3 regions of the Streptomyces sp. NPDC026515 genome follow, and region 2 is predicted to be linked to each of the others. Evidence: riboswitches for the same ligand, from Rfam matches in the RefSeq annotation. Region 2 holds a riboswitch; each other region holds the start of a gene.

Region 1 (7,295 bases), on a different contig from region 2:
CCATGGCCTCGGCGATGAGCTCGCCGATCTGGGTGTCGGCGGCGGAGATGGAGGCCGTGGAGGCGATCTGCTCCTTGGTCTCGACGTCCTTCGCCTGCTCCAGAAGGGCACCGGAGACGGCCTCGACGGCCTTCTCGATACCGCGCTTCAGAGCCATCGGGTTGGCGCCGGCCGCGACGTTGCGCAGGCCTTCCTTGACCAGGGCCTGGGCGAGAACGGTCGCGGTGGTCGTACCGTCACCGGCGACGTCGTCCGTCTTCTTGGCGACTTCCTTGACCAGCTCGGCGCCGATCTTCTCGTACGGGTCCTCCAGCTCGATCTCCTTGGCGATGGAGACACCATCGTTGGTGATCGTGGGGGCGCCCCACTTCTTCTCAAGGACGACGTTGCGGCCCTTGGGGCCGAGGGTGACCTTGACGGCGTCGGCGAGCTGGTTCATACCGCGCTCAAGGCCGCGCCGCGCCTCCTCGTCGAACGCGATGATCTTGGCCATGTGAAGTGGTCCCTCCAGGACTGGGGGTGAGTCTTCGGACCGCGCCCGCGCCCGCGACGGACGGCTCGCCGACCCGTGGGTTCCTTGCCCCACCCGGCCTGCGGGCCTCACCGACCCGGTCCATTTTTGTCACTCTCACCTTCAGAGTGCTAACGCCAATGATTAGCACTCGCCCATCGAGAGTGCAAGGCGCGCTCGCGAAGCGAGTGCCCGTCGAGGGGTGGTGGCCGGGTGACGGGCGGACGCAAGCGCCTCCCGGAGACCGGGGTCCGCGCCACGGCCCCGGGCCGGACCGCGCCGGGACGCACGGCGGGCGCGCCAGGGCCAACTCGTCCCGGGCATGCCAAAGGGCTCGTAACCCATGACTCCCCATGGGATACGAGCCCTCTGACAAAGAGAGAAGAACGACGCTGTCAGTCGGCGCGCGCTTCAGCCGGTCGCGAGCCGGACCATGTCCGCCTGCGGCCCCTTCTGGCCCTGCGAGATCTCGAAATCGACCCGCTGACCTTCCTCCAGGGTGCGGTAGCCGTCCATCTGAATCGCGCTGTAGTGGACGAAAACATCCGCACCACCGTCGACCGCGATGAAGCCGTACCCCTTCTCCGCGTTGAACCACTTGACGGTGCCCTGAGCCATGCCTAACTCCCCTATTACTGGCCCTTGCACAGATCCACACTTCGCGGATCCGGGTCAGACCTCACCCCCCAATGGTTGGGGGCGTGCGCCGGAACGCGTCGACCGCGGCTGAATGTATCTGTCCAACTGCCGTCTGCAACAGGTCAATCGGACGAGAATTCTGGACGGGAAGGGTCCGGAATGTAGCAAGAATTCGGCCGAATTCAGGGCAAGTCGGGCCCTATAAAAGCCACAAAAGCCGCGTACAACCCGCGCACTTTGGCTACTTCTTGGCGGGTCGGCGGTATCGAATACGGGGCTTCCGACCTGGAGATCGGGACCGCGTTCCCCAACTGTACCGCGCTCAACCACACAGAATTGCCCCCTCCGCTTCTCTCACGGAGGGGGCAATCCGATGAACACTCGGTGATCGGCATTACCGAAGGTAATGTTCGGTCATCCGATCAGCCTGTCAGCAGGACGGCAGGTCAGCCGCCGGCCACGGCCGGGATGATGGAGACGCCGGCGCCGTCCGGGGTGGCCGTCTCCAGGCCCTGCTCGAACCGCACGTCGTCGTCGTTGACGTACACATTCACGAACCGGCGCAGCTTGCCCTCGTCGTCGAGAACGCGGGCCGCGATCCCGGTGTGGTTCTTCTCCAGGTCGGAGATGACTTCGCCGAGGGTGACCCCTTCGGCACTGACTTCGGCCTGCCCACCGGTGTAGGTGCGCAGGATGGTGGGGATGCGAACGGTGACGCTCACGTTGAAACCTCCGGTTGGGGCGACGCCCGGTATTTTTACGGCTGACTCAGGCGAGCCCGGCCTCACGGAACGAATCGAGTGTCGGCCGGATGGTCGCCGTGAGCCCGGTCCCCGCCACGGCGTCCAGCGTCTTCAGCCCATCACCCGTGTTGAGTACAACGACCGACTTCGCCGGATCGATCAGCCCGTTCTCGATGAGCTTCCTGGTGACTCCGACCGTCACACCGCCGGCGGTCTCCGCGAAGATTCCCTCGGTCCGCGCGAGCAGCTTGATCGCGTCGACGACCTCTTCGTCGGTGACGTCCTCCACCGCGCCGCCGGTGCGGCGCGCGATGTCGAGGACGTACGGACCGTCGGCGGGGTTGCCGATGGCGAGGGACTTGGCGATCGTGTTCGGCTTCTGCGGCCGGACCACGTCGTGACCCGCCTTGTAGGCCACCGACACCGGCGAGCACCCCTCGGCCTGCGCGCCGAAGATCTTGTACGGCCTGTCCTCCACGAGCCCGAGCCTGATCAGCTCCTGCAGACCCTTGTCGATCTTCGTGAGCTGCGAGCCGGAGGCGATCGGAATGACCAGCTGGTCCGGGATCCGCCAGCCGAGCTGCTCGCAGATCTCGTACGCCAGGGTCTTGGACCCCTCCGCGTAGTACGGCCGCAGGTTGACGTTGACGAAGCCCCAGCCCTCGCCGGCCGAGTCGCCGATCAGTTCGGAGCAGAAACGGTTCACGTCGTCGTAGTTGCCCTCGATGCCGACGAGTTCGCCGCCGTAGACCGCGGCCATGACGATCTTGCCCTGCTCCAGGTCGTGCGGGATGAACACGCAGGAGCGGAAGCCGGCCCGGGCGGCGGCGGCACCGACCGCGCCGGCCAGGTTGCCGGTGGAGGAGCAGGAGAGCGTGGTGTAGCCGAAGGCGCGCGCGGCCTCGACGGCCTGGGCGACGACCCGGTCCTTGAAGGAGTGCGTCGGGTTGCCGGAGTCGTCCTTGACGTACAGGCCGCCGGTGACGCCCAGTTCCTTCGCCAGGTTGTCGGCCTGGACGAGCTTGGTCCAGCCCGGATTGATGTTCGGCTTGGTGGCCACGTCCGCGGGGACGGGCAGCAGCGGCGCGTAGCGCCAGATGTTGGCGGGACCCGCTTCGATCCGCTTCCGCAGTTCCTCGGTGTCGTAGGCCGAGAAGTCGTAGGCGATCTCGAGCGGGCCGAAGCACTCCTCGCAGGCGAACACCGGGCCGAGCGGCACGCGGTGGCCGCATTCGCGGCAGCTCAGCGCAGTGGCGGGACCGAGGTCGACGGGCGCGGAACCAGAAGCGGCGGTGGAGTCGGTGGTGGGTGCAACAGTCTGCGCAGCCATGTGAGGCGAGGCCCTTTCTCCTCATCTTCCTCACGACGCATCTCGCCGTGAGACGGATTTGGCACCTTCCCTAGCCGGGAGCCTCGCGGGTGATCGACAGTGAGCGGCGATCCACGAGTAACCGACTGGAGGGTTGCCGGGGCTTCATCGGGCCGTATCCCTCTGCCCCTCTGGATGAGCGGTATGCAGTTGTCAACGTCGGGTGACCCCAGGACATGCGATGGTCACCGGCGTTGTTCAAGACTGTAACCGAAGGCCAGGACAGTTGAGAGAGCCGTCCGAACCGCGAGATGGATCACACCTCGCAGTGTGATCGTGACAGTGAGGAGCCGCTGACTGTGCTGGAAGAAGTCGAGCGCTGGCTGGCCACCCGCTCCTGGTCCGTGAACGACCGTCCGCTGCACCGGATACTCGCCGCCAAGCAGCGCAGCGGGCAGTCCGTCTCCGTCGTGCTGCCGGCGCTCAACGAGGAGGAGACCGTCGGCGACATCGTCGCGATCATCCGCCACGACCTGATGCGGCAGGCGCCGCTCGTCGACGAGATCGTGGTCGTCGACTCCGGTTCCTCCGACCGGACGGCGGCGGTGGCCGCGGCGGCCGGCGCCCGGGTCGAGCACCGCGACACGATCCTGCCGCGCATCCCCGCCGTCCCCGGCAAGGGCGAGGTGCTCTGGCGCTCCCTCCTGGTCACCACCGGGGACATCGTCTGCTTCGTCGACGCCGACCTGCGCGAGTTCTCCTCCGACTTCGTCACCGGGATCGTCGGCCCGCTGCTGACCGACCCGGACGTGGACCTGGTCAAGGCGATGTACGACCGCCCGCTCGCCGGTTCGGCCGGGCAGGGCGGCCGGGTGACCGAGCTGATGGCCCGTCCGCTGCTGAACATGCACTGGCCGCAGCTGGCCGGATTCGTCCAGCCGCTCGGCGGCGAGTACGCGGCCCGCCGCTCGCTCCTCGAACAGCTCCCCTTCCCGGTCGGCTACGGCGTGGAGCTCGGCATGCTGATCGACGCCCTGCACCTGGTCGGCCTGGACGCCCTCGCCCAGGTCGACGTGGGGGTGCGCAAACACCGTCACCAGGACGGCCAGGCGCTCGGCCGGATGTCCGCCGCGATCTACCGCACCGCCCAGCTGCGGCTGGCCCGCGGCCACCTGATCCGGCCCGCCCTGACCCAGTTCGAACGGGGCGAGGACGGCTTCGAACCGCGCACCTACTCGGTGGACACCGAGGAACGGCCGCCGATGGCGGAGATCACCGAGTACGCGGAGCGCCGGGTGGCCTGACCGTGGCCTGACTTGACCGTACGGCCGTATACGGTGGCGCGTCGGGCGCTGCCGTACGTTTGAGCGTTTCCGAGCCGGGCTAGGTTGTGGCGTATGGCTTTCACCAGCGGTGCTGAGGTGCTGGTCGCGTCCAACCGCGGCCCGGTTTCGTACGAGGTGCGCCCCGACGACGCGGACGGCGCGCTGCACGCCAAGCGGGGCGGCGGCGGGCTGGTCTCGGGTCTGTCGGCGATCGGGCCGGACGCGAACGCGGTGTGGGTGTGCGCGGCACTGAGCGACGGTGACCGGGAGGCGGTACGGCGGGCCGAGGGCGGCCGGCTGCCGGCCGGGGACACCGGCGGGCAGCAGGTCCGGATGCTCGACATCGCGCCGGACGTGTTCGCGGACGCCTACAACGGCATCGCGAACTCGGTGCTCTGGTTCGTCCACCACATGCTGTACCAGACCCCGCTGGAGCCGGTCTTCGACGCGGAGTTCCGGCGGCAGTGGGCGTCCTACCAGGCCTACAACCAGGCGTTCGCGGAGGCGCTCGCGCAGGAGGCCGGCCAGGGTGCGGTGGTGGTCATCCAGGACTACCACCTGGCGCTGGCCCCGCGGATGCTGCGCCGGCTGCGGCCTGATCTGCGTATCGGCCATTTCTCCCACACCCCGTGGGCGCCGCCGGACTACTTCCGGCTGCTCCCCGACGACATCGCGGCGGAGCTGCTCAGCGGGATCCTGGGCGCCGATCACGCGGCGTTCCTGACCCGGCGGTGGGCGGACGCGTTCGTGGCCTGCTGTCACGCGGTCCTCGGCCCCGGAATCCCGGCCGCCGGGGAGACCCGGATCGGGGTGCACGGGCTGGGTGCCGACGCGGAGTTCCTGCGGAAGCGGTCGCACGAGCCGGACGTGGACGAGCGGATGCGGACGCTGCGTGAGGAGATCGGCGAGGACCGCAGGACGATCGTCCGGGTGGACCGCACCGAGCTGTCGAAGAACATCGTGCGGGGACTGCTGGCGTACCGGCAGCTGCTCGACGACCACCCCGAGTGGCGGGAGCGAGTGGTGCATGTCGCGTTCGCGTATCCGTCGCGGCAGGACCTCGCGGTGTACCGCGACTACACGGCCGAGGTGCAACGGGTCGCGGACGACATCAACTCGACGTACGGGACGGCTGGTTGGACACCGGTGGTGCTGCACGTGAAGGACGACTTCGCGAGGTCGCTGGCGGCCTACCGGCTGGCCGACGTGGCGCTGGTGAACCCGATCCGGGACGGCATGAACCTGGTCGCCAAGGAGATCCCGGTGGTCTCGGACGAGGGGTGTGTGCTGGTGCTCTCGCGGGAGGCGGGGGCGTACGAGGAGCTGGGCGAGGACGCGGTGGTCGTGAACCCGTACGACGTCGGGGGGACGGCCGCGGCTCTCCAGGAGGCGTTGACCATGGGGGTGGAGGAGCGGGCGGAGCGGACGAAGCGGTTGGCCGCGGCGGCCACCGCGTTGCCGCCGACGGCTTGGTTTCTTGAGCAGTTGGCGGCGTTGGGGGGCTGAGTTCCTCGGCCGCGGGCCGGTGGGGGCTTGTCGCGCAGTTCCCCGCGCCCCCTACGGGGCGCTCTGCTCGGCCAGGTTTTTCAGCAGTCGTACGACTTCCTCCGGGCCGTCGACCACGAGGTCGGCTCGGTCGGCGAGTTCTGTGACCTCCGCGCTGCCGCTGCAGACCAGCAGGCCCGGGACGCCTTCCTCGCGCAGTTCCTCCACCGCAGCGAAGGCCGGGATGTCGCCCAGGTCGTCGCCGGCGTAGAGGATCACGCCCGCGCCGATCTCCCGTGCGTAGGCGCGCAGTGCCACACCCTTGTCCATCCCCGGCGGGCGGAGTTCCAGGACCAGGCGGCCCGGTTCGACGATCAGGCCGTGCCGCGTGGCCAGGCCGGTGAGCGGTGCGCGCAGGGCCTCGAAGGCGGCCTGCGGGTCGTCGGCCCGGCGGGTGTGGACGGCCAGGGCGTGGCCCTTGTCCTCGGTCCAGGTCCCCTGCGCCCCCACTCCGGCGATGACGGCCGGGAGTTCGGCGCGGACGGCCGCGATGCCGGGGTGCGGTGGGGGCGCGGTGATCTCGCCCGTCGCCGCGTCCCAGCGTTCGGCGCCGTAGTGGCCGAGGACGACGAGGTGGTCCAGACCGGAGACGCCGGCGAAACCGCCGTAGCGGACGGCGATCTCGGTGGGGCGGCCGGTGATGACGGCGACGGCGGCCACCTTCGGCGCGAGGGCCGCCAGGGCCGGTACGGCGTCCGGGTGGGCCCGCGCCTGCTCCGGGTCGGCGACGATCGGCGCGAGCGTCCCGTCGAAGTCGAGGCCGACGAGGGCGGAGCGGGGCTGCGAGAGGAGGGCTTCGAGGCCTTCGCGACCAGCGGGGGTGCGTGGCGTCGGAAGGGATTCCGTGGATTGGGTGCCCATGCGACCGACAGTATCCGAGCTCCGCTTAAAGGGCGCTGGGGGTGCCCCCCGGTTCGAAGGCCGGGGGCGGAACTGCGCGACAAGCCCCCACCGGCCCGCAGCTCCAAGCGGCACCGGCCCCTCACCGCTCCCCGCGCCGCGACTCCCGCACCCGCCGCAGCCTGTTCACCGTCACCGGGTCGTGGGCCAGTGCCCGCTCGTCGTCGAGGAGGGCGTTGAGGAGCTGGTAGTAGCGCACCGGCGCCAGGTCCAGTTCCTCCCGGATCACGCGCTCCTTCGCGCCAGGGCTCGGAAAGCCCCGGCGTTCCAGGGCGAGGATCGCCTGCTCGCGTGCGCCCAGTTCTTGCCGGTCCATGCGGAGA
Region 2 (7,295 bases):
ATTCCGTTCTCCGCGACGAACACCACGATCCTGGTGCTCTCCTCCCTCACCTGCCAGCTCGGCGTGTTCGCCGCCGAGCGCGGGGACGTGAAGAAGCTCCGGGGCTGGTTCATCATCACCTTCGTGATGGGCGCGATCTTCATCGGCGGTCAGATCTACGAGTACACCAACCTGGTGAAGGAGGACGGCATCTCGCTCTCCTCCGACCCGTACGGCTCGGTGTTCTACCTGACCACCGGGTTCCACGGCATGCACGTGACGGGCGGCCTCATCGCCTTCCTGTTCGTCCTCGGCCGCACCTACGCGGCGAAGCGCTTCACGCACGAGCAGGCGACCGCGGCCATCGTCGTGTCCTACTACTGGCACTTCGTCGATGTCGTCTGGATCGGCCTCTTCGCCACGATCTACCTGATCAAGTAGCGGGGCCGGCTCCACGCGCTGCACAAGCGCACAACCCAGAAGCATCGACGCAGAAGATCCTGACACCGGGGTAATCCGTGAAAAAGCTCTCCGCACGACGACGCCATCCGCTGGCGGCGGTCGTCGTCCTACTCTTTGCGCTGGCGGCCACTGGGGGGCTGTACGCCGCGCTCGCGCCCGCGGGCCGGGCGCAGGCCGACGAGACCTCCCAGTCCCTGACCATTGAGGAGGGCAAGAAGCTCTACTCGGTCGGCTGTGCCAGCTGCCACGGCACCGGCGGTCAGGGTTCGTCCGACGGTCCCAGCCTGGTCGGCGTGGGCGCCGCGGCCGTGGACTTCCAGGTCGGCACCGGCCGTATGCCGGCCGCCACCTCGCAGGGCCCGCAGGTCGTCGCGAAGAAGAACATCTACACCCAGGCCCAGATCGACCAGCTCGCGGCGTACGTCGCCTCGCTGGGCGCCGGTCCCGAGGTGCCCACCAAGGAGCAGTACGGCCCGGGCGGTGCCGACATCGCCGCGGGCGGTGAGCTCTTCCGCACCAACTGCGCGCAGTGCCACAACTTCGTGGGTGCGGGTGGCGCGCTGACCAAGGGCAAGTTCGCGCCGAGCCTGGAAGGCGTCGACCCGAAGCACATCTACGAGGCCATGCAGACGGGCCCGCAGAACATGCCGTCCTTCCCCGACACCACGCTGTCCGAGAAGAACAAGAAGGACATCATCGCGTACCTCGACGCGGTCAACAGCTCCAAGACGACGAACCCCGGCGGTCTCGACCTGGGCGGCCTCGGGCCGGTCAGTGAGGGTCTGTTCGCGTGGATCTTCGGTCTCGGCGCCCTGATCGCCGTCGCCGTCTGGGTCGCCGCTCGGACCGCAAAGGCCAAGAAGTCATGAGTAGCCAAGAGATTCCAGAAGAGAACCTGCCCGCTGAGCAGGACCACGCGCACGGCGCCGTGAGTGTCGCGGACGAGAGGGACCCGTTCGGGGACCCGGGTCTGCCGCCTCACGAGCACCGGATCCAGGACATCGACGAGCGCGCCGCCAAGCGGTCCGAGCGCGTCGTGGCCCTGCTGTTCACGGTGTCGATGCTGGCCACCGCCGGCTTCATCGCCTCGTACGTGACCGTCCCCAAAGACAAGTCGATCTTCGTCTTCCCGCTCGGTCACATCAGCGCGCTGAACTTCGCGCTGGGCCTGACGCTCGGTGTGGCGCTGTTCTGCATCGGCGCGGGCGCGGTCCACTGGGCCCGCACCCTGATGTCCGACGTCGAGGTCGCCGACGAGCGGCACCCGATCGAGGCCAGCCCCGAGGTCCGCGCCAAGGTCCACGCGGACTTCAAGCAGGGCGCCAAGGAGTCGGCGCTCGGCCGGCGCAAGCTGATCCGCAACACCATGTTCGGCGCGCTGACCCTGGTCCCGCTCTCCGGTGTCGTGCTGCTGCGCGACCTCGGCCCGCTGCCCGGCACCTCGCTGCGCCACACGGCGTGGTCGAAGGGCAAGCTGCTCGTCAACATGAACACCAACGAGCCGCTGCGTCCCTCCGACGTCGCCGTCGGCTCGCTGACCTTCGCCAAGCCCGAGGGCGTCGAGGAGTCCCAGGAGGACTTCCAGAACGTGATGGCGAAGGCGGCCCTGATGATCATCCGGCTGCAGCCGGACAACATCAAGGACAAGCGCGAGCTGGAGTGGTCCCACGAGGGCATCGTGGCCTACTCGAAGATCTGCACCCACGTGGGCTGCCCGATCTCGCTGTACGAGCAGCAGACCCACCACGTGCTCTGCCCGTGCCACCAGTCCACCTTCGACCTCTCCGACGGTGCCCGAGTGATCTTCGGCCCGGCCGGTCACGCCCTGCCGCAGCTGCGCATCGGTGTGAGCGAGGAGGGCTACCTCCAGGCGCTCGGCGACTTCGAGGAGCCCGTCGGTCCTGCTTTCTGGGAGCGCGGATGAGCACTACGACGAACGACGAGACCCGCTCACGCGGGAAGGCACCGGCCGGCGAGCGCGTCGCCGACTGGGCCGACGGACGGCTCGGGATCTACTCCCTGGCCAAGTCCAACATGCGCAAGATCTTCCCCGACCACTGGTCGTTCATGCTGGGCGAAGTGTGCATGTACAGCTTCATCATCATCATCCTGACGGGTGTCTATCTGACACTGTTCTTCCACCCGTCGATGAACGAGGTGACGTACCACGGCAGCTATGTCCCGCTCCAGGGACAGCTGATGTCCGAGGCGTTCAACTCGACCCTGCACATCTCCTTCGACGTGCGCGGTGGTCTGCTCATCCGGCAGATCCACCACTGGGCCGCGCTGATCTTCCTCGCCGGCATGTTCGTGCACATGATGCGTGTGTTCTTCACCGGCGCGTTCCGCAAGCCGCGTGAGATCAACTGGCTGTTCGGCTTCCTGCTGTTCGTCCTCGGCATGTTCACCGGCTTCACCGGTTACTCGCTCCCGGACGACCTGCTCTCCGGCACCGGTGTCCGCTTCACCGAGGGCGCCATCCTGTCGATGCCGATCGTCGGCACGTACATCTCGTACTTCCTCTTCGGCGGCGAGTTCCCCGGCCACGACTTCGTGGCGCGGTTCTACTCGATCCACATCCTGCTGCTGCCGGGCATCATGCTCGGCCTGATGGTGGGCCACCTGATCCTGGTCTTCTACCACAAGCACACGCAGTTCGCGGGTCCCGGAAAGTCCGAGAAGAACGTCGTCGGCATGCCGCTGCTGCCGGTCTACATGGCCAAGGCCGGAGGCTTCTTCTTCCTGGTCTTCGGTGTCATCGCGGCCATCGCGGCGACCACCCAGATCAACCCGGTCTGGGCGATCGGCCCCTACCGTCCGGACCAGGTGTCCACCGGCGCCCAGCCCGACTGGTACATGGGCTTCGCCGAGGGTCTGATCCGCTACATGCCCGGCTGGGAGATCAACTTCTGGGGTCACACCCTGGTCCTGGGCGTGTTCATCCCGCTGGTCCTGTTCGGCCTGGTGCTGGGCGTGATCGCGCTCTACCCGTTCATCGAGTCCTGGGTCACCGGGGACAAGAGCGAGCACCACATCCTGGACCGCCCGCGCAACGCCCCGACCCGTACCGGGTTCGGTGTCGCCTGGGTGACCGTGTACATGATCGGTCTGGTCGGTGGTGGCAACGACCTCATCGCCACCCACTTCCACCTGTCGATCAACGACGTGACCTGGTTCGTCCGGATCTTCTTCTTCGCCGGACCCGTGATCGCGTTCCTCGTCACCAAGCGGATCTGTCTCGGCCTGCAGCGCCGGGACCGCGAGAAGGTGCTGCACGGTCGCGAGACCGGCATCATCAAGCGGCTGCCGCACGGTGAGTTCATCGAGGTGCACGAGCCGCTCAGCCAGGAGCAGCTGCACACCCTCACGGCCCACCACCAGTACGAGCCGGCCGAGGTCGGCGCGGGGGTCGACGAGAACGGTGTCGAGCGCAAGATCAAGGGGTCCGAGAAGCTCCGCGCCAAGCTGAGCAACGCCTACTACGGCGAGGACAACCAGATCCCGAAGCCCACCGTCGACGAGTACAAGGAGATCACGAGCGGCCACGGCCACCACTGATCGACCGCGTCGCCACACGACGGCCGAAGGGCCCCCGTCCGGGGTACGGACGGGGGCCCTTCGCCGTGCCCGGAGCTGGATAGGGTAGCCCTGAGGACCTCTGTTGCCCGTACGACGATCAGGAGCGGCTTTATGAGCGCTGTGACCCCCGCTGGAGGCGACACCGCGGCGGGCCGTTCCTGGCCCGGGGTGCTGAACGCGCTGCTGTACGGCCAGGACCAGAGCGCGGACGCGACGGCCTGGGCGATGGACCAGATCATGCGCGGCCAGGCGACCGACGCCCAGATCGCCGGCTTCGTCGTCGCCCTGCGGGCGAAGGGCGAGACGGTCGACGAGATCAACGGCCTGGTCCGCACGATGTACGCGCACGCCAATGTCATCGAGGTACCGGGCCGCACGGTCGACATCGTCGGCACCGGCGGCGACGGCGCCAAGACGGTGAACATCTCGACCATGTCGGCGCTGGTGGTGGCCGGCACCGGGGCGAAGGTCGTCAAGCACGGCAACCGGGCCGCGTCCTCCGCGTCCGGCGCCTCGGACGTGCTGGAGAAGCTCGGCGTCAACCTCGACCTGACCCCGCGACGCGTCGCCGAGGTCGCCGAGGAGGCCGGCATCACCTTCTGCTTCGCCGTCAAGTTCCACCCGGCGCTGCGCCACGCAGGCGCCGCCCGCGGCCAGCTGGGCATCCGCACGGTGTTCAACATCCTCGGCCCGCTGACCAACCCCGCGCAGGTGCGGTCCCAGGCGGTCGGCGTCGCGGACCCGCGCATGGCACCGGTCGTCGCGGGCGTCTTCGCCGAGCGCGGCAACTCCTCCCTGGTCTTCCGCGGCGACGACGGCCTCGACGAACTGACCACCACCGCCACGTCCCACGTCTGGATCGTCCGCGACGGGAAGGTCACCGAGGAGACCTTCGACCCGCGGGACGTCGGCATCGAGCTGGTCCCGGTGGAGGCGTTGCGCGGCGGCGACCCGTCGTACAACGCGGAGGTCGCGCGCAGGCTCCTCGACGGCGAGGGGGGCCCGGTGCGGGACGCGGTCCTGCTCAACTCGGCGGCGGCACTGGTCGCCCTGGACCCGGGTACCGGGACACTCGCCGAGCAGATCCGCGCCGGCATGGACGAGGCGGCGGAGTCGATCGACTCGGGCGCGGCCAAACGGGTGCTGGAGCGCTGGGCGGCGGCGACCAACCGGTAGGCGCCCGGCGGAAGGAGAAGGTGGCGCCGGCGCTCCGGCCCGTCCGTCATCCGGACACAGGTTGCGCGCCGGCGATCACCTCATCTACGTTTCCCCACAGGTCATGAGTGACAGTCACAAGGCCCCGGCCGACTGTCCGGCAACCCTCCGTCCGTGGCGGGGTGCCCCGGGTGAAGACCAGGCCGTAGGCAGCGAGGTCTGCGGCAAGCGCGGATCCCTCACGCTCTGTTCATGAGCACGACCCAGGGATCCTGGTCATCGAGGGAGTCTCCCGTGAGCAAGCGAATGCGCTAGGGCGTCGAGCCCCCCTTCCGCGCACCCTTCTTCACTTTCTTCTTTCCTCTCACGGGAGTTCGCCATGTCCGTCTCCACCGCTGTCTCCGCCCAGTCGGTCTGTGCCCCTCTGCCCGTTCTGGGGCGGGATGTCACCGTCCCGCTCGTCACCGGTGGCGAGGTCGGCTACGCCGCCCTCGACTACGCGGCCAGCGCCCCCGCGCTCCAGCGGGTCTGGGACGACGTGGCGGCGTACGCGCCCTACTACGGCAGCGTCCACCGCGGCGCCGGCTACCTCTCCCAGCTCTCCACGGACCTCTTCGAGAACGCCCGCCGGACCGTCGCCGAGTTCCTCGGCTGCCGCCCCGACGACCAGCTGGTCTTCACCCGCTCGACCACGGACTCCCTGAACCTTCTGGCCCGCGCCCTCCCCGCCGGCTGCCAGGTCTTCGTCTTCGAGACCGAGCACCACGCGAGCCTGCTGCCCTGGCAGGACGCCCGGGTCAGCTACCTCGACGCCCCGCGCACCCCGCGCCAGGCCGTCGAGACCCTGGAGAAGGCTCTCGCCGCCCGTCCGGAGGCCGCCGACGGGGGCCGCGGCCCGGCCCTGGTCTGCGTCACCGGCGCCTCCAACGTCACCGGCGAGCTGTGGCCGGTCCGCGAGCTGGCCGCCGCCGCGCACGCGCAGGGCGCCCGGATCGTCCTGGACGCCGCCCAGCTGGCCCCGCACCACCCGGTGAGCGTCCGGGAGCTGGACGTCGACTGGATCGCCTTCTCCGGCCACAAGCTGTACGCCCCCTTCGGCTCCGGCGTCCTGGCCGGCCGTGCCGACTGGCTGCGGGCGGCCGAGCCGTACCTCGCGGGCGGCGGCGCCAGCCGCAAGGTCACCCGGCGCGAGGACGGGGGAGTGGCCGTGGAGTGGCACGACAGCGCCGCGCGCCACGAGGCGGGCTCCCCGAACGTCATCGGGGCCTACTCGATCGCCGCGGCCTGCAAGGCGCTGACCGAGGCGGGCTTCGAGAATCTGGTCGCCCGCGAACGGCACCTGATCGCCAAGGTCCGCGCGGGCCTCGCCGAGGTCCCCGAGGTCCGTGTGCTCTCCCTGTTCGGCGACGACGCCCCACGGGTGGGCGTGCTCTCCTTCGTCGTCGAGGGCTGGAACAGCTCCCACTTCGCCGCGGCCCTCTCCGCCGAGTACGGCATCGGCGTCCGCGACGGCCTCTTCTGCGCCCACCCGCTGGTCAGGACCCTGCTGGGCTCCGACCCGCAGACCCAGGGCGAGTGCGGCGCGCCGGAGGCGGCACCGGGCGAGAAGTCCCTGAACGCCATCCGGGTGAGCTTCGGGGCGGGAACGCCGGACGAGCACGTGGAGCGCTTCGTGGCGGCGGTCCGGGAACTGGTGACCGACGGTGCGAAGTGGTCGTACCGCACGGAGGGCGGCCGCTGCGTCCCGGCGGTCTGATCCCGGCCGGCGCAAGAGGCGGCCGGCCCAGGGGTGCGCAGAGCCGCCCGCCCAGCCACGGCGCACCCGCAGGAGACCACGGTGCGGGCCGGTGGGGGCCGGCCGCGCAGTTCCCCGCGCCCCCGACGGGGCGCTCCAGTGAGCGGCGTTCGCTAGCTGTCCAGGCCGATCGCGAACGCCGCCTCCAGGTCGTGCTGGGAGTACGTGCGGAACGCGACGTGCGTGTCCGTGCCCTCCACGCCCTGGATCTTGCTGATCCGGCCCGGGATCACCTCGGCCAGGTCCTCGTGCTCGCGCACCCGGACCATGGCGATCAGGTCGTACGTACCGGTGACGGAGAAGACCTCGCTGACGCTGTCCAGCG
Region 3 (7,295 bases), on a different contig from region 2:
GAAGACGATCCGGTCGGCGACCTCGCGGGCGAAGCCGATCTCGTGGGTGACGATCACGAGGGTGGTGCCGCCGGAGGCCAGATCCTTGATGACGGAGAGGACTTCGCCGACGAGTTCGGGGTCCAGCGCCGAGGTCGGTTCGTCGAAGAGGATGATCCCGGGGCGCAGCGCGAGGGCGCGGGCGATGGCGACGCGCTGCTGCTGGCCGCCCGACAGCTGGCGGGGATAGGCGCCGACGCGCTCGCCGAGGCCGACCCGTTCGAGGAGTTCCTTGGCCAGCTGCTGGGCCTGCGGCCTGGTCAGCTTCCCGGTGGCGACGGGAGCGGCCGCGACGTTGTCGAGGACCGTCAGGTGCGGGAACAGGTTGAAGTTCTGGAAGACGAAGCCGATCCGGCTGCGCTGGGCCAGGATGGCGCGTTCGCTCAGCTCCTTGAGACCGTCGCCGTGGCGCTTGACCCCGATCAGCTCGCCGCCGACGCTGACGTAGCCGGTCTCGGGCTTCTCCAGGTGGTTGACGACGCGCAGCAGCGTGGACTTGCCGGAGCCGGACGGACCGAGGACGACGGTGACCTCGCCGGGGCGGACGGTCAGGTCGATGCCGTCGAGGACGCGGTGGGCGCCGTACGACTTGTGGACGTCGTGGATCTCCAGGGCGGCCGGGGCGGCCTCCGGTGCCGTGTCCGGTGCGGTGGTCATACGGCGGCCTCCCGGCGTATCCGTTCCCGCAGGCCGGCCAGGCCGGTGCGGAGTCTGTGCAGGGGGGTCGGCGGCAGGGTGCGGGTGGCGCCGCGGGCGAAGTACCGCTCGACGTAGTACTGGACGACGGAGACGGCGCTGGTCAGGATCAGGTACCAGACGGTGGCGACGAGCAGCAGCGGCACGATGTCGCCGGGGTAGGTGCTGCCCATGGACTGCACCGAGCCGAAGAGGTCGAGCAGCGAGACGTAGAACACCAGGGACGTGCTCTTGATCAGGCCGATGAGCTGGTTGACGTAGTTCGGGACGATGGAGCGCAGGGCCTGCGGGAAGACGATCCGGGTGAACTGGTAGCCCTTGGGCAGGCCGAGGGCGGCGGCCGCCTCGTGCTGGCCCTGGTCGACGGAGAGGATGCCGCCGCGCACCACCTCGGCCGCGTAGGCGGCCTCGTTGAGGCTGAGGCCGATCACGGCGATGGCCATGTCGGTGGCGAGCTCGGACTCGTCGAAGGAGACGAAGGAAGGGCCGAAGGGAACGCCCAGGCTCAGCGTCTGGTAGAGGGCGGAGAAGTTGTAGAGGAAGATCAGCAGGACGATCAGCGGCACCGAGCGGAACAGCCAGGTGTAGGTCCAGCTCACCGCCCGCAGCACGGGGCTGCCGGAGAGCCGGGCCAGCGCCAGCACGACCCCGCCGAGCAGGCCCAGTACGGCGCTGAGCGCGGCGACTTCGAGGGTGACGACGAGCCCGTCGAGGACGGTGGGGCGCAGGAACCAGTAACGGAAGCGATCCCACTGGTAGAAGGGGTTGGTGGCCAGTCCGTGGGCGAACTGCGCGACGAGTACCAGGACGACGGCGGTGGCGAGCCACCGTCCGGGCCGGCGCAGTGGCCGAACCCGCTGATTCCGCGGGGGTTTTGACGGTATGTCGGTGGATGGTGGCGCCTCGGCCACGGACAGGGCGCCTGGGGGTTCACTCATGACGGGCTCCGGCGGAGTCGGACACCCCGGATCACACGGCCGGGGCCGCTGCACCGCGCCGCGTCAGGACACGGCACGGGTACGCGGGGGCGCGCGGGACACGGGATGGGGCGGACGGCTTCGCACCGGGGCGGCCGGTGCTTCGTCGAGGACGCGGGGACGCGAGGCTGCGCGAGACCTGCTGCGGGTGAGGCGGAAAGGCCTGGTCAGACCCGACAGCGGGCGCGGCCCGGTGCGGTACACGCGCTACACAGGGCGCTGTTGACACGGAGCAGATCGACGGCGCGGTCGGCGACCAGCGGGCTCGGATACGGCTGTACGCAGCCCTGGGCGCGGCCTTCGGCCGACCTGGAGGCTGCGTACATGTCCCGTCACCTGTCGCTGTCGTGGCGGCCCCTGGGGGCCTCGCGCTTACCGAACGTCGTCATCCGGTCCGGTCGTCACCTGGGGCACCCCACCGCGATGCGAGGGTTGCCGGTCAGCAAGCCAGGGCTCGATGCTGACGCTCTTGACCGTTCTGTGCCGCAAGTAAGGCAGTTGCCCGAACGAATGTCAACGCCTGTCCGACTGGCGAAACAGCTCGGGCCCCTCTCACCTGCGCGGCGCGCCGGGAGCCTCCGCCGCGTGGCCGGCCCAGTCCAGGATCTGGACTGCCGCGCCGGCGGCTTCCAGGCCTTGGCAACGGCCGTGGTGGCGGCGGGCGATGCCGTCGAGGTCGAGGTGGGCGCCGAAGGCCGGGCGGGCGGCCAGCCGGCGGGCGTAGGCCCACAGGACCGGATGGCCGGCGATGGCGTGCACGGCGGCGGCGTCCAGGTGGTTGCGGTGCACGGTGTCGAGTTGGACCAGGGTCACCCACAACTCGACGTCCGCGGCCGTGAGTCGTCCGCCGACGAGGAACTCGGCACCGGCCAGCCGGCGTTCCAGCCCGTCCAGGGCGGCGAGCAGCACCTCCAGCGCCTGCGGGTCGCCGCCCTCCCGGCCGGCATGCTGTGCCGCCTGCTCGATGTCGTCGGCGCACAGCCGCTCGGCCTCCTCGATCTCGGCCTCCGCACCGCAGGGGTACAGGCGGACGACGCCGTCGCCGAAGTGGCGGTCCAGGTCACGCAGGATGTCCCGGCTGTGGGTGGAGACGATCCGGCCGGACCAGTCGTCGCTGAGGACCGGCGCGAGGGCCGGTCCCGAGTAGCGGTGGGCGCTCGCCTCGTACAGCGGGCGCAGTGCCGTGTGACTGCCGTCGGGACAGTCCGGGACGGCGGGCAGGAAGGTGACCGGACAACAGTCGTCGAGGGCGAGGAGGCTGTGACCGACGGCGATGCGGAGGCCGTCGGGACAGGCGGTGGCGAGATGGAGCCTGTAGCGGCGCGGCACGGCGTAGTGCCCGCTGCGCGCGTCCCGGCCGATGCGACCGCGGAAGGCGGGGCCGGTGCGGACGGACGGGAGGGCGGCGAGCGGAGTGATGGACATGCGTCTCCCCGGGGGGTGCGGGCGCGCGGACGTCCGCGCGGCGGAAGCGGTCGTCGGAGGGTGGGGGTGCCCGGCGGGTACGGCCGGCGGCGGCGCTCGGCCGCAGGGCTGCCGCGGCCGGCGGCGGGTGCTCAGCCGGTGCGGCTGATGGCGCTGCACACGCGCTGCAGGTCGATGTGCAGACGGGAGGTGAGCAGACGAGGGGTGAGCGACGGGACGGGGCAGGGCGTACGGCTCTCTCGGCGCTCTGCGCCGGTGGGCGTGCGCGGCCGGCCCATCTTTCCCTACCTCTTCACTAGGATTCCCACCTGGAGTGTCGATCGGCCTCCGCGTGCCGTCAAGGGGGCGTCCACGCCTGGGACACCGGCCCCGGCTTGCCCCGGGGCGACCGGGGCTGTCCGCTGGAGACGCAGGCCGAGTGACAGGAGCCGGATGCGATGAGCCAGCCCCCGGGTCCCGGGCCCGTGCCCGGCGCGGTGCCCGAGACCTTCGCGTTCGCCTGCGGGCGGTGCGGCGAGGTCTGGGAGGCGACCTTCCAGGCGGTGTTCTTCACCGACCCGATCGCCGATCCGGACCTGCAGACCACCCAGGAGTACGTCGACGAGGCCGGGCGGGCCGTGCGGTCGCCGCTCACCGACGCGGTGTGCCCGCGCTGCGGCAGCCGGAAGGTGCGGATCACCGTGCCCGGATCATGACGCTCACCCGGATGACACGCGCGGGTGGTCGGCGGCCGTGCCGGATGGTGGCGTGGAGGCACGTACCGCCGTCGCCCGTGGAGTGACGCAGCACCGCTGCCCCGTGGAGTGACGTACCGCGTTCCCGAGGAGGCAGTCGCGATGATCCGTCCGTTCCGACCCGTGCGTGTTCTCGCCGCGGCCCTGGCGGCGGGGATCCTGCTCGCCACGGCGGCCTGTGCGGACGAGAGCGGCGGCCCCGGTGCCGTGGCGGTCTCGCCGGCCGGCGAGCGCTCCCCCGCGTCCCCGTCGGCCACCCCCGCCCTCACCGGGGCCGGCGCGCAGGCCGCGCTGATCACGTCGGCCGACATCGAGGACAACTGGCAGCCGGCCACCGACGCGGCGACCTGGCGCAACTCGATGCTGGTCGGCAAGGTCGACGTGGCCGGCTTCCTCACCGCCAAGGCGGACGCCGCCGACTGCCAGCGCCTCCTCGACGGCCTCTACTCCGACAGTCTCCTGGGCCGCGCCTCCGGAGCCTCCGGACTGCGCGGGTTCACCTCCGAGGACTCCCGGATGCTGTACCAGGTCGGCGACTACGGCTCGGCGAACCTGGACGCCACCCTGGCCTGGCTGAAGAGCCTGCCGCAGAAGTGCGACCAGTTCACGGCCACCGGCAAGGACGGCGGCAAGCGGACCGTGCAGGTCGTCTCGGCGAAGGTGCCGACGTCGGGCGACGCGCGCGAGGCCGTGACGGTGACCGTCCAGGGCGACGCCAACGGCCAGTCCGCCACCTACACCACGGACGTGGCGGTGCTGCGCATCGGCGCCTCCGGCGCGGCGGTCACCAACGGCGGCCTGTCCGGCGTCGACCACGACAGCACCGCGCTCGCCGTGCAGAGCGGCGCCCAGCGTCTCAAGGACGTCCTGTCCGGCAGGACCCCGGCACCGACGCCGAGCCAGCTCGATTAGGGGGTCGCACCGCAGGCGGGACTGCCACCACAGGTCTCCGCGGTGAGCAGCAGGGCGCCCTCGGTGGCCGTGAGGGTGCCGGTGCCGTTCTGGAAGACGATCCCGCCCTCCCGGTGCTGCGGACGGGCCTGCGGTGACGGGCTCACGCTACGTCGGGGCGGGAGGTGCGGCGCCGTACCGGATCCGCAGGCCATGCATGCCCAATGCGTCACCTGCCTGCCGCCAGGACATCGCACAGGCCCCGCGGGTGACCGCCCGCGGGGCCTTCCCCGGCGTCGGGAGGCCTCAGCCGTTCACCGGGCCGCGTGCGGTGCGGGCCGCCTTCGCGAGGTCCAGGTCGGTGGTCTCCGGGGCGAGGACCTGGGAGACCGGACCGCCGACCGCGAGCACCCCCGCACCGCCGAGCAGCACGAACTCCACGCCGAAGCGGTCGAGGCCCATCGGCGGCAGGAAGGTGCCGACGGCCGCGCCGACCCGGCTCATCGCGGTGGCGAGGCCGGCGCCGGTGGCACGCAGCGAGGTGGGGAACACCTCCAGCGGGTGGACCGCGGTGAGCGCGCTGGAGGCGGCGTTGAGGAAAATGAAGAAGAGGAAGCCGCCACGACGACGGGCGTCGAGTGCGGCCACACCGCGACCAGCGCCAGACAGGCGGCGGTGATCCACGACGGCGGGATCAGCAGCCCGCGGCGGCCGATGCGGTCCACGACCAGACAGCCGGCGGTGACACCGGCGACCGCGGTGAACGAGTAGACGGGCAGTGCCGCCACCGCGTTGTCGCCCATGTGGAGGGCGTCGAAGACCCGCGTCCAGAACGTGCCATGTCGCCAACCCGGTGTCGCAGGCGTACGCGACCCAGGCGGTGACCGTGATCGGCCGCTGGCTGCCCCGCGCCCACGCCGACGGCTCGGACCTGCAGGCGCGGGCCCAGCTGATGGTCGGTGCCCACGTGGCGGGCCAGGCGCTGACCGTCTCCGGGCTGGGCCTCGTGCACGGCATCGGGCACGCGCCGACCGCGCGCACCGGCACCCCGCACGGGGTCGCGCCGGCCGCCGTCCTGGAGGAGGTCCCGGAGGTCGGCGCACCGGCCGCGACGGACGCGTACGAACAGACCGCCCGCGCCGTGCGCCTGGATCCGCCCGCCGACGGCGACTGGGCCCGCGCCGCGGTGGACGCCGTCCGCGAGATCTCCGGCGCGCTCGGCGTCAAGCAGCCGCTGCGTGAACTCGGCGTCCGCCCGCACCTGTTGCGTCCCGTCGCCGCGGGCGCCGTGGCGGACGCGGTCATCAGAACGCCCCGCGGCATCCGACCGAGGAGCAGGTCCTCCGGGTCCTCGAGGCGGTGTACTGGGGCGTGTCGCGAAGGTCCGGCGTGCCGGGCCGGACCGTCACCAGCGCACGTGCAGGCTCGGCGGCTTGCGGAACACCAACCCGTGCGGTACGGCGGGCCGTTCCGGGTCCAGGCGCAGCTCCGGCAGGCGGTCGAGCAGGCGCTGGAGGGCGATCCGGGTCTCCAGGCGGGCGAGGTGCGCGGCGATGCAGTGGTGCGGGCCGTGGGCGAAGCCCAGTTGGAGGCGGGCGTTGTCGCGGCGGACGTCGAACCGGTCCGGGTCGGGGAAGACCGCGGGGTCGCGGTTGGCACCGGTGAGGGAGACGGTGACCAGGTCGCCGCGGCGGACGGCCGCCGTCCCGAGGACCACGTCGCGGGTGGCGTAGCGGTCCACCACCGCCGCTCCGGGCTCCAGGCGCAGGGACTCCTCGACCGCGCCGTCCAGGAGGGCCGGATCGGCCCGGACCAGGGCGAGTTGGGCGGGGTCACCGAGCAGGTGGAGCAGCGCGTTGGTGATCATCGCCTCGGTGGTCTCGATGCCCCCGAACATCATGACCGCCGCGTTGGAGGCCACTTCGGGCGGTGTCAGCCGGCCGGCGGCGGAGACGAGGAGCGAGGACGCGTGCCGGTCGGCGATCGTGGCCTCCACGGCGGCCCGCAGCTCCGTGTAGGCGGCGGCACCGGCCGGACCCGCCTCCAGCCCCTCGGTGATGTCCGAGACGGCCCGTACGATCGCGTCGTACCAGGCCAGCACCGTGTCCGTGGTCGCGCCGGCCAGGCCGAGCGCCTCGGTCACCACGGCGACGGCGAGCGGTCCGGCGAAGGTACGGCGCAGTTCGGCGGCTCCGGACGGTTCCAGTTCCGTGATGAGCCGGTCCGTCTCCCGCTCGATGAACGCGGCGAAGCCGTCGTGCACGGCGCGGGGCCGGAAGGGAGCGGCGAACGGCTCGCGGTGTCGGGCGTGCGCGGCACCGTCGAGGGAGAGCATGCTCGGGCCGACGACCTGGGCGGTGGAGAAGCGCGGGTCGTCCACGGTGAAGGTGGCGGAGTCCCGCATCACGTCCACCGCGAGGTCGCGGCGGGTGACCAGCCAGCCGTTCAACTCGGGCAGCCAGGACACCGGTTCACCGGCGCGCAGCCGGGCCAGACGCGGGTGCGGATCACGGGCGAGTTCGGCGAGCGTGGT

The links. A riboswitch is a leader RNA that binds a small molecule or an ion and turns the genes downstream of it on or off. The one in region 2 is predicted to bind S-adenosylmethionine.
Region 1: it holds a riboswitch for S-adenosylmethionine, as region 2 does, so the genes downstream of both, thrC (threonine synthase) here and ACZ4O3_RS17375 (aminotransferase class V-fold PLP-dependent enzyme) in region 2, are expected to answer to the same signal.
Region 3: it holds a riboswitch for S-adenosylmethionine, as region 2 does, so the genes downstream of both, ACZ4O3_RS10415 (amino acid ABC transporter permease) here and ACZ4O3_RS17375 (aminotransferase class V-fold PLP-dependent enzyme) in region 2, are expected to answer to the same signal.

Annotation. Positions count from the first base shown of each region.
Region 1 covers NZ_JBVHQD010000006.1:444,949-452,243, forward strand. Annotated here, with positions in the region: gene groL (chaperonin GroEL) at 1-493, opposite strand, end outside; gene ACZ4O3_RS15155 (cold-shock protein) at 923-1,129, opposite strand; gene ACZ4O3_RS15160 (MoaD/ThiS family protein) at 1,597-1,872, opposite strand; gene thrC (threonine synthase) at 1,919-3,223, opposite strand; SAM riboswitch class I at 3,242-3,404, opposite strand; gene ACZ4O3_RS15170 (glucosyl-3-phosphoglycerate synthase) at 3,562-4,506, shown strand; gene ACZ4O3_RS15175 (alpha,alpha-trehalose-phosphate synthase (UDP-forming)) at 4,600-6,033, shown strand; gene otsB (trehalose-phosphatase) at 6,085-6,933, opposite strand; gene ACZ4O3_RS15185 (DUF3263 domain-containing protein) at 7,055-7,288, opposite strand.
Region 2 covers NZ_JBVHQD010000007.1:428,383-435,677, reverse strand. Annotated here, with positions in the region: gene ctaE (aa3-type cytochrome oxidase subunit III) at 1-420, shown strand, start outside; gene qcrC (cytochrome bc1 complex diheme cytochrome c subunit) at 498-1,310, shown strand; gene qcrA (cytochrome bc1 complex Rieske iron-sulfur subunit) at 1,307-2,365, shown strand; gene qcrB (cytochrome bc1 complex cytochrome b subunit) at 2,362-3,999, shown strand; gene trpD (anthranilate phosphoribosyltransferase) at 4,132-5,196, shown strand; SAM riboswitch class IV at 5,296-5,412, shown strand; gene ACZ4O3_RS17375 (aminotransferase class V-fold PLP-dependent enzyme) at 5,555-6,931, shown strand; gene ACZ4O3_RS17370 (Lrp/AsnC family transcriptional regulator) at 7,084-7,295, opposite strand, start outside.
Region 3 covers NZ_JBVHQD010000004.1:420,714-428,008, reverse strand. Annotated here, with positions in the region: gene ACZ4O3_RS10420 (amino acid ABC transporter ATP-binding protein) at 1-696, opposite strand, end outside; gene ACZ4O3_RS10415 (amino acid ABC transporter permease) at 693-1,673, opposite strand; SAM riboswitch class IV at 2,076-2,187, opposite strand; gene ACZ4O3_RS10410 (glutathione S-transferase C-terminal domain-containing protein) at 2,265-3,137, opposite strand; gene ACZ4O3_RS10405 (hypothetical protein) at 3,575-3,832, shown strand; gene ACZ4O3_RS10400 (hypothetical protein) at 3,995-4,783, shown strand; gene ACZ4O3_RS10395 (hypothetical protein) at 4,780-4,929, opposite strand; gene ACZ4O3_RS10390 (MFS transporter) at 5,069-5,410, opposite strand; partial or broken gene ACZ4O3_RS10385 (dehydroquinate synthase/iron-containing alcohol dehydrogenase family protein) at 5,541-6,011, shown strand; gene ACZ4O3_RS10380 (cytochrome P450) at 6,168-7,295, opposite strand, start outside.